2 regions of the Kitasatospora sp. NPDC001175 genome follow, and region 2 is predicted to be linked to the other one. Evidence: predicted binding sites of a transcription regulator. Region 2 holds the regulator's gene; the other holds the start of a gene.
What was found. Region 2 encodes HrcA, which represses chaperone genes, less so after heat shock. Its sites were predicted from a motif close to TTNGCACTCNGNNNNNCNGAGTGCNAA; they were not measured.

Region 1: a site for HrcA is predicted at 2,504-2,530, ahead of groES (co-chaperone GroES). Genes of this name have one in related genera too.

What each region holds. Positions count from the first base shown of each region.
Region 1 is NZ_JBSFJU010000001.1:203,953-207,577, forward strand. It holds gene ACWDAK_RS00845 (LysR substrate-binding domain-containing protein) at 1-59, opposite strand, end outside; gene groL (chaperonin GroEL) at 325-1,953, opposite strand; gene groES (co-chaperone GroES) at 2,052-2,360, opposite strand; gene ACWDAK_RS00860 (class I SAM-dependent methyltransferase) at 2,724-3,625, shown strand, end outside.
Region 2 is NZ_JBSFJU010000005.1:118,159-121,783, reverse strand. It holds gene ACWDAK_RS05885 (16S rRNA (uracil(1498)-N(3))-methyltransferase) at 1-435, opposite strand, end outside; gene dnaJ (molecular chaperone DnaJ) at 569-1,711, opposite strand; gene hrcA (heat-inducible transcriptional repressor HrcA) at 1,783-2,796, opposite strand; gene htpX (zinc metalloprotease HtpX) at 3,085-3,625, shown strand, end outside.

The DNA of each region.
Region 1 (3,625 bases), on a different contig from region 2:
GAGAAGGAGCCGGTCTTGGCGACAGCGCGCAGGACACGCAGATGGCGGGCCTCGATCATGCCTCAGTTATAAGGCAGACTTTGGCTATTTCAAAATTTTGCTGATATCCAGCGGGTTTCGGCGCGCTCAGGCCCTCAGCGTGCGGGCATGCGCGGCGCACCCCGGCCGGCGTAGTGCACCGGCATCCGCGGTACGACGGGCCCGGCCGGCGAAGCGCCGCTCGCGCAGGCCGGAAGGCCGCCCCCCAACAGCCGGGAAAACGCCGGAGGCCCGGCTCGCACCCCACAGGGTACGGGCCGGACCTCCGGTCACCGGCAGCGAGTGTCAGTGGGCGTGGCCGTGGCCGCCGTGCGAGTGACCGGCGGCCTCCTCCTCGACCTTCTTCTCCACCACGAGGGTCTCGGTGGTGAGCAGCAGGGAAGCGATGGAGGCGGCGTTCTCCAGGGCGGAGCGGGTGACCTTGACCGGGTCGATGACGCCGGCCTTGACCAGGTCGCCGTACTCACCGGTGGCGGCGTTGTAGCCCTGGCCGGCCTCCAGCTCGGAGACCTTGGAGGTGATGACGTAGCCCTCCAGGCCGGCGTTCTGGGCGATCCAGCGCAGCGGCTCGACCAGCGCGCGGCGGACGACGGCGACACCGGTCGCCTCGTCGCCGGTCAGGCCCAGGCCGTCCTCGAGCACCTTGGCGGCGTGGACCAGGGAGGCGCCACCACCGGCGACGATGCCTTCCTCGACCGCGGCGCGGGTCGCCGAGATGGCGTCCTCCAGACGGTGCTTGCGCTCCTTGAGCTCCACCTCGGTGGCGGCACCGACCTTGATGACGCAGACGCCGCCGGCCAGCTTGGCCAGGCGCTCCTGCAGCTTCTCGCGGTCCCAGTCCGAGTCGGTGACGGCGATCTCGGCCTTGATCTGGGCGACCCGGCCCGCGACGGCCTCGGCGTCGCCGGCACCGTCGACGACGGTGGTCTCGTCCTTGGTGATGGTCACGCGGCGGGCGGTGCCCAGCACGTCCAGACCGGCCTGCTCGAGCTTGAGGCCGACCTCCTCGGAGATGACGGTGGCGCCGGTCAGGACGGCCAGGTCGCCGAGGATGGCCTTGCGGCGGTCACCGAAGCCCGGGGCCTTGACGGCCACGGCGTTGAAGGTGCCACGGATCTTGTTCACCACGAGGGTGGAGAGCGCCTCGCCGTCCACGTCCTCGGCGATGATCAGCAGCGGCTTGGAGGCGCCGCTCTGCAGGATCTTCTCGAGCAGCGGGAGCAGCTCCTGGATGGAGGAGATCTTGCTCTGGTTGATCAGGATGTACGGGTCCTCCAGGACCGCCTCCTGACGCTCGGCGTCGGTGACGAAGTACGGCGAGAGGTAACCCTTGTCGAACTGCATGCCCTCGGTGAAGTCCAGCTCCACGCCGAAGGTGTTCGACTCCTCGACGGTGATGACACCGTCCTTGCCGACCTTGTCGATCGCCTCGGCGATCAGCTCGCCGACCTGGGTGTCCTGCGCGGAGAGCGAGGCGACGGCGGCGACGTCGTCCTTGCCCTCGATCTCGCGGGCGACGGAGAGCAGGTGCTCGGAAACGGCGGCGACGGCCTTGTCGATGCCCTTCTTCAGGGCGGCCGGGCCGGCACCGGCGGCGACGTTGCGCAGACCCTCGTTGACCAGGGCCTGGGCCAGCACGGTGGCAGTGGTGGTGCCGTCACCGGCGACGTCGTTGGTCTTGGTGGCGACCTCCTTGACCAGCTGGGCGCCGAGGTTCTCGTACGGGTCGTCCAGCTCGACCTCGCGGGCGATGGTCACACCGTCGTTGGTGATGGTCGGAGCGCCGAACTTCTTGTCGATGACGACGTTGCGGCCCTTGGGGCCGATGGTCACCTTGACGGTGTCGGCCAGCTTGTTGACACCGCGCTCCAGCGAGCGGCGGGCGTCCTCGTCGAACTGCAGGATCTTCGCCATGGTTCCGTTCCCTCGGGGTTTCTGCGTACGTGAGCCAACAACCGCGCCCCGGGCTCCTGTGTCTGGTCCGACACGGATCCGGGGCGGGTCGCTACGACTTACTTCTCGACGATCGCGAGGACGTCGCGGGCCGACAGGACGAGGTACTCCTCGTTGTTGTACTTGACCTCGGTGCCGCCGTACTTCGAGTACAGGACGACGTCACCGACCTTCACGTCGAGCGGGAGACGCTGGCCGTCCTCGAAGCGGCCCGGGCCGACGGCCAGGACGACGCCCTCCTGGGGCTTCTCCTTGGCAGTGTCCGGGATAACCAGGCCGGAGGCCGTGGTGGTCTCGGCCTCGAGCGGCTGGACCACGATGCGGTCCTCGAGCGGCTTGATGGCAACCTTGCTGCTGACGGTGGTCACGTCCGAGCTCCCCTTCGGAGATTACGGGGTAGTCCTACAGGTTGGTGGCGATGCCTGCGGGCCTGCCGTCGCGGGGGTCAGACACGCTCGATCGCGTTAGCACTCTCCCGGTGGAGAGTGCCAGGAACGACCATAGGGGGCCGTTAGCACTCAGTCAACCAGAGTGCCAACGGCGTGGCTCGGTGTTCCGCGGAACCCGCTCGAAGCGGCCAATCAACCGCACTCGTGCTCGAATCACCGGCCGCCGGAGCACCGTGAGCGCGCCGGCGCCAGACGCGATCCGCCCCGCCGGGGAGCGGCGCAGCCCCACCCCGGGTCGGCGGGACGACCGGCCGGTCCGTGCCGAACGGGGAGAATGGCCCCGTGGAGATCGAATCGTTCCGGGCCCTGCTGACCGACGAGGGCCAGACGCTGCTGGCCGAGCTGCGTGACTTCAAGGCCGGCGAGGAACTCGCGGTGGCCACCCGGCTGCGCCGCGGGCACCCGGCCGAGCTGGTGTCGGCCGCGCTCGCCCAGGCGCAGCTGCGGCAGCGGGCCAGGGCGAAGTTCGGCGATCTGGCGGACCGGCTGTACTTCACACCCAACGGGGTCGAGCAGGCGACCCGCCGCAGCGTGGCCGAGTGGCGCGCGCGGCGCTTCGCCGAGCTGGGGGTGCGCCGGCTGGCCGACCTGTGCTGCGGGATCGGCGGCGACGCCATCGCACTGGCCCGGCTGGGGATCTCCGTACTGGCGGTCGACCGCGACCCGCTGACCTGCGCGGTCGCCGGGGCGAACGCCGCCGCACTGGGCCTGGCCGAGCTGATCGAGGTGCGCTGCGCGGACGTCACCGAGGTGGACGTGACCGGGTACGACGCGCTCTTCACCGATCCGGCGCGGCGCACCTCGCGCGGCCGGGTGTTCGACCCCGAGGCGTACTCACCGCCGCTCTCCTGGGCGATCGGGGCCGCCCGCCGTACGCGGTTCGGAGCGCTCAAGGTCGCGCCGGGCATCCCGCACGAGCTGGTCCCCGAGGACGCCGAGGCCGAGTGGGTCTCCGACCACGGCGAGGTGAAGGAGGCCGCGCTCTGGTTCGGCACCCGGGCCGCCCAGCCGCACCGCGCGACCCTGCTGCCCGGCCCCCACACCCTGACCGGCGGCCGCCTGCCCGACCCCGAGGCGGGTCCGGTGGGCCGCTACCTGTACGAGCCGGACGGCGCGGTGATCCGGGCCCACCTGGTCGCCGAGGTGGCCGGGCAGGTGGACGGGCGGCTGATCGACCCGATGAT
Region 2 (3,625 bases):
CTGCTTCCCGGCCTCCCGCGCGGTGGCCCGCCACTTGGCGAGGGCCTTGGCCCCCCGGTCGCCCTTCCACTGGGTGATGCAGCGGGCGGCGGCCCACGGGACGACCACGTCCACGCCGACCTCGGTCATGGTCTCGACGGCGAGTTCACCCCGGTCGCCCTTGGGCAGCGCCTGCACGACCACGATCCTGGGCGCCGGCTCGGCCTCCCGCCGCACCGCCTCGACGGTGACCTCCAGCACGTCCTTGCCGTGTACCGCGGCGACCGTGCCGTCCACGCCGAGCCCGAGCCCGTCCGCGAGGGTCACCGCCTCCCGGGCCTCCAGCCGCTTCACGGCGACGGCGTGCCGCCCCTCGGGCCCGTCCACCCGGATCACCGCTCCGGGCGCGGCCGTGGCCAGCCGGTCGGTCTCGACGACGAACACGGGCGCGGTCATGGCATTTCCCCAAACAATCTCATCGAGTAGCGACACAGCGACGCCCGGCGACCCTCGGGGAGTCACCGGGCGCCCGGAAGCTCAGCGGCTCAAAAGCGGCTCGAAAGGCTTCACCGGACCAGGGCCCGGAGCCTCAGCGTCCGTTGAAGGCGTCCTTCAGCCGCGAGAACAGCCCCTGCTGGCCCGGCGCGAACTGCCCGGACGGACGCTCCTCGCCGCGCAGCGCCGCGAGCCGCCGCAGCAGCTCCTCCTGCTCGGCGTCGAGCTTGCCGGGCGTCTGCACCTCGACGTGCACTATCAGGTCGCCTCGGCCGCCGCCGCGCAGATGCGTCACACCGCGGCCGTGCAGCGGGATCGACTGGCCGGACTGGGTGCCGGGGCGGATGTCCACCTCCTCCAGGCCGTCCAGGGTCTGCAGCGGCACCTGGGTGCCGAGCGCCGCGGCCGTCATCGGGATGGTGACGGTGCAGTGCAGGTCGTCGCCGCGCCGCTGGAAGACCGCGTGGCTGGTCTCGGCGATCTCGACGTAGAGGTCGCCGGCCGGGCCGCCGCCGGGGCCGACCTCGCCCTCGCCGGCCAGCTGGATCCGGGTGCCGTTGTCCACACCTGCCGGGATCTTGACGGTGAGGGTACGGCGGGCGCGCACCCGGCCGTCGCCGGCGCACTCGGGGCACGGGGTCGGCACGACGGTGCCGAAGCCCTGGCACTGCGGGCAGGGACGGGAGGTCATGACCTGACCCAGGAAGGACCGGGTGACCTGGGAGACCTCGCCCTTGCCGCGGCACATGTCGCAGGTCTGCGCGGAGGTGCCGGGTGCGGCACCCTCGCCGGAACAGGTGGTGCAGGTCACGGCGGTGTCGACCTGGAGTTCCTTGGTGGTGCCGAAGGCGGCCTCCTCCAGGGTGATCTCCAGACGGATCATCGCGTCCTGACCGCGCCGGGTCCGCGAGCGCGGGCCGCGCTGGCCGGAGGCGGCGCCGAAGAAGGCGTCCATGATGTCGGAGAAGCCGAAGCCCGCCGCGCCGGCGCCGAAGCCGCCCGCGCCACCGCCGCCGTTGGGCGACAGCGGGTCTCCGCCGAGGTCGTACACCTGCCGCTTCTGCGGGTCGGAGAGCACCTCGTAAGCGGCGTTGATCTCCTTGAACCGCTCCTGCGTCTTCGGGTCCGGGTTGACGTCCGGGTGCAGTTCGCGTGCCAGGCGCCGGAACGCCTTCTTGATCTCGTCCTGCCCCGCATCCCGTCGGACGCCGAGTACCGCGTAGTAGTCCGTGGCCACCAAATGCTCCGCTTGTTCCGCCTGTAGAAGTGCTTGCGACTGGTCGCCGCCGGTTCAACCAGCGGCCTGTGCTACGACTCGGCCAGGATCTGACCCACGTACCGGGCCACCGCTCGCACCGCCCCCATTGTGCCCGGATAGTCCATCCGGGTCGGACCGATCACCCCGAGTTTTGCCACACTCTGGTCGCCGGAACCGTAACCGACCGAGACGATCGAGGTGGAATTGAGCCCCTCGTACTCGTTCTCGTGACCGATCCGGACCGTCATCCCGGCGTCCGCCGTCTCACCCAACAGGCGGAGCAGGACCACCTGTTCTTCCAGTGCCTCCAGCACCGGCTGGATGGTGAGCGGGAAGTCATGTCCGAAGCGGGTCAGATTGGCCGTACCGGCCAGCATGATCCGCTCCTCGTTCTGCTCGGCCAGCGTCTCGAACAACGTGGCGAGCACCACACTGACCGTCGGCCGGTCCGACGGCTCGAAGGCCGCCGGGAGTTCCTCCAGCGCGCCGGGCACCTCGGGCAGCGGGCGGCCGACCGCGCCGGCGTTGAGTCTGGACCGCAGATCGGCCAGCACGTTCTCGCCGACCGCGCCGGGGCAGTCCACCAGCCGCTGCTCGACCCGGCCGGTGTTGGTGATCAGCACCAGCATCACCTTCGCCGGAGCCAGCGCCACCAGCTCGATGTGCCGCACCGTGGACCGGCTGAGCGAGGGGTACTGGACCACCGCGACCTGCCTGGTCAGCTGCGCCAGCAGGCGGACCGTGCGGGCCACCACGTCGTCCAGGTCGACCGCGCCGTCCAGGAAGTGGCGGATCGCCCGACGCTCCGGCGCACTCATCGGCTTGACCTCGGCCAGCCTGTCGACGAACAGGCGGTAGCCCTTGTCGGTCGGGATCCGCCCGGCACTGGTGTGCGGCTGGTGGATGTAACCGTCCTCCTCCAGCGCCGCCATGTCGTTGCGCACGGTGGCCGGTGAGACCCCGAGACTGTGCCGCTCGACCAGGGCCTTGGAGCCGACCGGCTCCTCGGTGCCCACGTAGTCCTGGACGATCGCGCGCAGTACCGCCAGCTTGCGCTCGTCCAGCGGACGACGGGACTCCAGCCGGCGCGCGTCCGGCTTGCGCTCGTCAGCACTGCGCTCGCTGTACACGGCACGCACCTCCGTCTTCGTCCGTTGAATCCCTTGGCCGACCGGCCTCTTGGCACTCTGGAAGGCAGAGTGCCAGAACCGTACTTGCCAGTGTACGGCCCGGGTCCGACGGCAGGAACGGGCCGCCCCGGTGATCCTTGTCGGATCCGGGGTACGAAGTCGGTGCCCCGGGGCGCCCGGAGTGGCAGCATCGAAGGCGAGCGATGTAACGAAGGAGCAGAGATGTCGGCTTCATCCCAGCACTCCCGCTTCGCACCCGATCGTGGTCTGACCGGGCGGATGGTCATCACCATGTTCCTCATCGGCCTGCTGTACGTGGGCTTCACGGGCGTACTGATCGTCCTGCTGCGCGGGGCGTGGCCGCTGATCGTGCTGATCTCCGGCGGACTCTTCGTGGCCCAGTTCTGGTTCAGCGACAAGATCACCGAGCGGGCGATGGGTGCCCGGCCGGTGAGCCCCGAGCAGCACCCGCAGCTGCACGGCACCATCGACCGGCTCTGCGCCATGGCCGACATGCCCAAACCCAGGGTGGCGGTCGCCGACAACGACATGCCCAACGCCTTCGCCACCGGCCGCAACCCGCAGAACGCGGTGGTCTGCGTGACCACCGGCCTGCTGCGCCGACTGGAGCCGGAGGAGCTGGAGGGCGTTCTCGCCCACGAGCTCTCGCACGTCGCGCACCGGGACGTCGCGGTGATGACGATCGCCGGTTTCCTCGGCGTGCTGGCCGGGATGATGACCCGGATCGCGCTGTACGGCGGCT